3 regions of the Serratia sp. GW822-FHT06D09 genome follow, and region 2 is predicted to be linked to each of the others. Evidence: predicted binding sites of a transcription regulator. Region 2 holds the regulator's gene; each other region holds the start of a gene.
The links. Region 2 encodes LexA, which represses DNA repair genes until DNA is damaged. Its sites were predicted from a motif close to TNCTGTATGTACATACAGNA; they were not measured.

Region 1 (2,268 bases), on a different contig from region 2:
TAAGAAGCCAGTTCACGTCGGGTTGGGATGCGCACCGGATTCGGACGCGGCAACTCAGGCCCCAGGCCTTGTTTGACCTGCGAGTTAGCGTCGCTGGTGGCCGTAAAGGCCGGCATAAAGGTATTGGCGGCAACAGCGCCGGCAGCTGCCGTTGCTGCAGCCTGCGCCTGAGGTTTCACGCTGCCGAACGATGGCACTGCTGGCTCACCGGCACTGAAACCGGCCGGAGCACTGACGTCAGCGCTATCGCGTTGAGCGGCGGAGAAATCAAACGGAGAACGATCGTGCGACGGTGATGCTGCCGGCGCGTCCCAGTTCCCCATACGCGGTTCGTCATCATCCTGGTAAGGATCGGCCGGACGCGTTACCTTCGGCGTCGGCGTCTCTTCAGGAATTTCAAATGAATACAGCGGTGGAGCACTGTTTTCCGCTGGCGTACTCATCGGACTCTGGTTCACCGAGGCCGGAGCCGTTGGAGCTACCGTAACCGACGGCGCCTGTGCCACAACCGGGGCTGCGGTAACAGGTTCACGAGCCACCGCTGGCGCGACAGGCGCGACATCGGCATCTTCGTCGTCATTCGCCCGCAGGCCGCTGAGCAATGGATCCTCAGCCTCTTCCGCCGCAATTTTGGCGGTTTCCGTCACCGAAGGCGCTGAGAACAAGACGTCGTCTTCCGCCGCGTTGGCCACAGCCGCCGTCGAGGCCGCAGCAAGCGCTGCTCCTTTCTCTGCCGATTCTGGCTGATCTTCGACATAACGGTCGTCATCGTCGTGATAACGATCGTCACGGCGCGAACGGTTGGTCATAAAGGTGGCCGTCCCCAGCACCACGCCGCCGATCCTCTCGGCAATTACCAGCCATGACCAGCCGGTAAACAGCGTAAGGCCCGCCGCCCAAACGCAAAGCAGCGCCAAGGTTGCGCCAATGCCGTTGAACCAGGGGAGCATGGCGTTGCTCAGCAAACTGCCGATAACGCCGCCGGAGGCAAAGTAATAGAGATCGTCGACGTTCAGTGCCGCCAGGCCACACGAAGTGAGCACCAGCGCCAATGTGCCGATCAGGCGCAGTGAAAGCGCAAAGTAATCGATGTATTCGCCGCTGCCGCGCTGACGATAAGCCGCCCAGCACAACACCAGCATGATCGGCGGTATCGCATAGGCGAGTACCCCGAAGGTGAAGAACAGCGTGTCGGCCAACCAGGCCCCGACGCCACCGCCCAGATTATGAATAGGCTCATGCCACGCGGTCTGCGACCAGCTTGGGTCAGAGGGATTGAAACTGACCAAGGCAGCCATGAGGTAAATGGCAAATATGGCTACCACAATCAACACAGCTTCGAGCAAACGGCGACCGCTGCTGAGTTTTCTCAAGGTAACTTCTTTATCTTCTGTATATTCCTGGCTCAAGAAAGGCTCTCCAGGTTCCTGTTAGCTGACATAGCAACAGCGCCGAGAAGCTTCCCCGGCGCTGAAACTGTATGGATAAACAGGAGTGTAACCAATTTAATCAGGTTTTGCACCTGCACCCTACCGTGTTTTGATAACCAGACGGTTGCTCTGTTTCACTTCTTCCATTACCACGTACGTACGGGTGTCGTTAACCCCCGGCAGACGCAGCAAGGTTTCGCCAAGCAACTTACGGTAAGCGGACATATCCGGCACGCGGGTTTTCAACAGATAGTCGAAATCACCGGACACCAGATGACACTCCTGAATTTCTTCAAGCTTCTGAACTGCTGAGTTGAATTGCTCAAACACATCCGGCGCACCGCGGTTCAGCGTGATTTCCACGAAGACCAACAGGGACGCATCCAGATAATGCGGGTTGAGCAACGCGGTATAACCATGAATAAAACCCTGGCGCTCGAGGCGGCGCACGCGTTCTAAACATGGGGTTGGGGATAACCCCACGCGCTTCGAAAGTTCAACGTTCGAAATACGCCCATCCTTTTGCAGTTCGTTGAGGATGTTGCGGTCGATACGATCGAGATCTTTACCCGGGCGTTTCTTATTGTCTGCCATTATTATTGTCTCTCTTATTTTCTTCCCTGCACTTGCCACACCCTAGCCAACGTCAATGTGTAAGGGCTCGTTCCAAGCGAAGACCCGATGCCTGTCATATGCTTCACTACCATCATTCACCGCTGTGCAGCCTGTCTGTCAAACTCTGCACAAGGTGTTTTAAGCAAGAAGAAAGGTGCCATCCGCTTGCGCGATGTTCCTCCCCTGCCGCACGCAGATCCGGCAGCGGCGCAAAATCCTGCGC
Region 2 (2,268 bases):
TAAAAACATGACGAACCAAGCAACCGGCCTGACCCGTATTATTAAAGCCGCCGGCTACTCTTATAAAGGTTTTTCCGCTGCCTGGCAGCACGAAGCGGCGTTCCGCCAGGAGTTGGTGGTGACCGTGCTGGCTATCATACTGGCGATTTGGCTGGACGTGGGTGCGATAGCGCGCATTTTACTGATTGGGTCGGTGGTGCTGGTGATGATTGTCGAGATGCTCAACAGCGCGATTGAGGCGATTGTTGACCGGGTGGGGACCGAGTATCACGAGCTGTCCGGCCGGGCCAAGGATATGGGGTCGGCGGCAGTTTTGCTGGCGGTTATTTTGGCGCTGTTTGTTTGGGCCGCGGTCCTGTGGCAGCACTTTGTCTGAGCAGAGCAAGCTCGTTGCGATCCGGGTCGCTAATCCCTGATTTTTATTCATTCTTCGGTTCCCAAGCCGCACTTACCTGTATATACTCACAGCAAGACTGTATAAACAAACAGGGGGCGGAATGAAAGCACTAACTACCAGACAGCAAGAGGTCTATGATCTGATTCGCGATCATATTTCGTCCACTGGCATGCCGCCGACGCGTGCCGAGATCGCCATGCGTCTGGGGTTCCGTTCGCCAAATGCCGCAGAAGAACATCTGAAAGCGCTGGCGCGTAAAGGCGTCATCGAAATCGTCTCCGGCGCTTCGCGCGGCATTCGGTTGCTGATGGAAGATGAAGAGGGTTTACCGCTGATTGGCCGCGTGGCTGCCGGTGAGCCGCTGCTGGCGCAGCAGCATATCGAAGGTCACTACAAGGTGGATCCTTCCCTGTTCAAACCGAGCGCGGATTTCCTGCTGCGGGTTAACGGTATGTCGATGCGTGATATCGGTATTCTGGACGGTGATCTGCTGGCGGTGCATAAAACTCAGGACGTGCGTAATGGCCAGGTGGTTGTGGCGCGCATCGAAGATGAAGTTACGGTCAAGCGGCTGAAAAAGCACGGTAACGTGGTTGAGCTGCTACCGGAAAACAGTGAGTTCCAGCCGATTGTGGTTGATCTGCGTCAGCAGAACTTCACCATTGAAGGCTTGGCGGTCGGCGTGATCCGCAACGGCGACTGGGTTTAACCCATAAGCCTGCACGCTGCCCTTTGATTTAAATCGCCCCAGCTCTGGGGCGATGTCATTTCTGACCGATTAAAACCGCATTGCCACGGGAACATTTCACTATGCGCCTGCTCTCCGCCTTCACCAGCGATACCGATAAAGCCTTGTGGCGCCTGGCGCTGCCAATGATCTTCTCCAATATCACCGTGCCGTTGCTTGGGCTGGTGGATACCGCAGTGATCGGTCACCTCGACAGCCCTGTTTATCTGGGCGGTGTGGCGGTAGGAGCCATGGCGACCAGCTTCCTGTTCATGCTGTTGTTGTTCCTGCGTATGAGCACCACCGGTCTGACTGCGCAGGCTCTGGGCGCACAAAACCCACAGGGATTGGCGCGCGCCTTTATGCAACCGCTGCTGCTGGCGGCGTTGGCCGGTGTGGCCATTGTCTTGCTGCGCCATCCGCTGATCGAACTGGCGCTGAAAATCGTCGGTGGCGACGAGGCGGTGCTGGAGCAGGCCCGATTATTCCTCGAGATCCGCTGGCTGAGCGCACCGGCGGCATTGGCGAACATGGTTATCCTGGGCTGGCTGCTTGGCGTGCAATACGTACGTGCGCCGGTGATCCTGCTGATTGTCGGCAACTTATTGAATATTGTACTGGATATCTGGCTGGTGATGGGGCTGGGCTGGAACGTGCAAGGTGCGGCGACGGCGACCGCTATTTCTGAGTATGCCACGCTGCTGCTGGGCTTATGGCTGTCCTGGCGGGTCATGCGCCTGCGTGGCATTTCCATGCCGATGCTGCGCACTGCCTGGCGTGGCAACCTGCGGCGTTTACTGGCGCTGAATCGCGACATTATGCTGCGTTCCCTGCTGCTGCAGCTGTGTTTCGCTTCTTTGACCATCTTCGGTGCCCGGCTTGGCGGCGAAGTGGTGGCGGTGAATGCGGTGCTGATGAACTTACTGACCTTTACCGCCTATGCGCTCGACGGTTTTGCCTACGCGGTTGAAGCGCATTCTGGCCATGCCTATGGCGCGCGCGACGATAGCCAACTGCGCAAGGTGTGGCGTGCGGCTTGCCGACAAGCCTGTCTGGTCGCGTTGGCCTTTGGCCTGGTTTATGCCGTTGCCGGTCAGCATATTATCGCCGCCTTGACCTCGTTACCGGAACTGCGTGCGCTGGC
Region 3 (2,268 bases), on a different contig from region 2:
TTTGATGGCCAAAGGTGCTCAGCGGAAGGCTGCTACTCAGGCCAGACACATCGATAAAAGCTTCATCGATGGAGTATATCTCTACGACAGGGGCCATCTCGATTAGCGTCAGCATCACCCGATGGCTGAGATCGGCATAAAGCGTATAATTCGAGCTGAAAACGCTGACCTGCTGGCGCCGTAATTGCTCTTTGATTTTGAAGTAAGGCGCCCCCATTTTGATGCCCAGCGCTTTGGCTTCCGCCGAAAGTGAAATAACGCATCCGTCATTGTTTGAAACGACGACGATCGGCTTGCCCTTAAGATCTGGCCGAAAAACAGTCTCGCAGGACGTGTAGAAGCTGTTGACGTCAACAAGTGCGAACATGTCGGTTTGATTTCAAGGTAAATGTCACAACGCCAAAGATTTCCAGCTCTTCTTCGGCCTGGAAAACGATCGGAGAATAATCCGTATTATGAGGCACCAGCTGAATACGTGGATGGGTTTGCAGCTCCTTCACGGTAAATTCGCCGGCCACTGCCGCTATGACGATGTCGCCATGAACGGCGGTCAAGGAACGATCAACCACCAGTAAGTCACCGTGGCTGATACCTGCGCCGATCATCGAATCACCACTGACCCGGACAAAGTACGTCGCACTGGGGTGTTTCACCACCAGCTTATTCAGGTCGAGACTGTCTTCGACATAGTCCTGAGCCGGGCTGGGAAAACCGCAGGAGACTCGCTCCATAAAGAGGGGAAGTAATAAACCGGGAGTGAGCTGACTAGGGTGAATAAACTGCATAATGGCGGATCCGAATAACTGTATTTATATACAGTATCCATGATCGTCAGCAACGATCAAGCGGCGTATAATAAAATTCCTGAAAGCAGTTGAAGCATCAGGAAATTTAAATTGGCCTACCTGCCCCGTGGCTAAACACGCTTTGGGGCAACGGAATAAAACCAGGTCGAAGGCAACGGCCTGAGGGACTTGGCTTGTGTCGTTTTAGTTTTACTCGTAATTCACAATCACCTGATTGCTGATCACGCGCAGCGGCGGATTCAGGCTGCCGCGCGCCTGCACGTAATAAACAAAACGCAGCTCGGCGTTCGCCGGTTCCCCTTTCAGCCCGGTGCTGCTGCCGCTGCCGCCGCCCAACACAATGCAGCGCGTCAGGGTGCAAAGCTGCGCCTGCATGCCCGCCGGCTCATCGGCCAGCAGCCGGTAACGCCAGCTTACGCTGGTGATGCGGGCATTGGCATCCGGCAACGCATTGGGGGCGCGTAACCCCGGCGATTCCCCCCGCTCACCACCATATTCCAGCGTGGCGCCGACGCTGTCGGCTACCCAAGAACCGGATGCTGCCTGCACGCTCAACGGCGCTAACAGGCAAATTAACGCCAGACGGTGTTTCATTATGCGGCCCCAATGGTGGAGGTCATGCGGATTTGGCGGTCGTCATTGATCTCCAGATTCGACAACACCACCATCTGCGGCAGGCTGCGACGCAGGAAACGCGCCAGCAAGGCCCGCAGTGCGTGATTCACTAACAGTACCGGCGGCGCGCTGAGCATTTCCTGCCGCTGCAACGCCTGTTTGGCCTGATCCAACAAGCGGTCCGCCAGGCCCGGTTCCAAACCGCCGCCGCCCTGCAGCGCTTGCAGTAACAGACGCTCGAGTTGGGTATCCAGGCCAATCACCTGAATTTCACCGTTGCCCGGGAACCACTGTTGGGTGATCGCCCTTCCCAGCGCCACGCGCACCACGGTGGTCAGCTCATAAGGGTCGGTTTGTGATGGGGCATGCTCCGCCAGGGTTTCAATAATGGTGCGCATATCGCGGATGGAAACCCGTTCCGCCAGCAGATTCTGCAACACCTTGTGCAGCGTAGTCAGGCTTACCACGCCCGGCACGAAATCTTCGGTCAGCTTCGGCATGTCCTGTGCGACGCGATCCAGTAATTGCTGCGCTTCCTGTCGGCCAAACAGCTCACTGGCAAACTGGCCAATCAAATGATTAAGGTGTGTCGCGACCACCGTGCTGGCTTCCACTACGGTGAAGCCCTGGATCTGCGCCTGCTCGCGCAGCGCGCTGTCAATCCATACCGCTTCCAGCCCAAACGCCGGATCGGTGGTTTTATCCCCCGCCAACTCGCCCACCGCATTGCCTGGGTTAATTGCCAGCCAGCGGCCCGGTTGCGCTTCGCCACTGCCGATTTCTACGCCCTTCATCAAAATACGGTAGCTGGCCGGCGGCAGTTCCAGGTTGTCGCGGATATGCACCA

Region 1: the regulator LexA is predicted to act here: its motif matches at 1,475-1,494, upstream of AC1RKG_RS05965 (DNA translocase FtsK 4TM domain-containing protein).
Region 3: the regulator LexA is predicted to act here: its motif matches at 802-821, upstream of umuD (translesion error-prone DNA polymerase V autoproteolytic subunit).

What each region holds. Positions count from the first base shown of each region.
Region 1 is NZ_JBXALO010000002.1:465,738-468,005, reverse strand. Features, by position in the region: gene AC1RKG_RS05965 (DNA translocase FtsK 4TM domain-containing protein) at 1-1,409, opposite strand, end outside; gene lrp (leucine-responsive transcriptional regulator Lrp) at 1,530-2,024, opposite strand.
Region 2 is NZ_JBXALO010000004.1:64,604-66,871, forward strand. Features, by position in the region: gene AC1RKG_RS11285 (diacylglycerol kinase) at 8-376, shown strand; gene lexA (transcriptional repressor LexA) at 498-1,106, shown strand; gene dinF (MATE family efflux transporter DinF) at 1,208-2,268, shown strand, end outside.
Region 3 is NZ_JBXALO010000003.1:417,612-419,879, reverse strand. Features, by position in the region: gene umuC (translesion error-prone DNA polymerase V subunit UmuC) at 1-367, opposite strand, end outside; gene umuD (translesion error-prone DNA polymerase V autoproteolytic subunit) at 351-785, opposite strand; gene AC1RKG_RS09680 (flagellar protein FlhE) at 996-1,400, opposite strand; gene flhA (flagellar biosynthesis protein FlhA) at 1,400-2,268, opposite strand, start outside.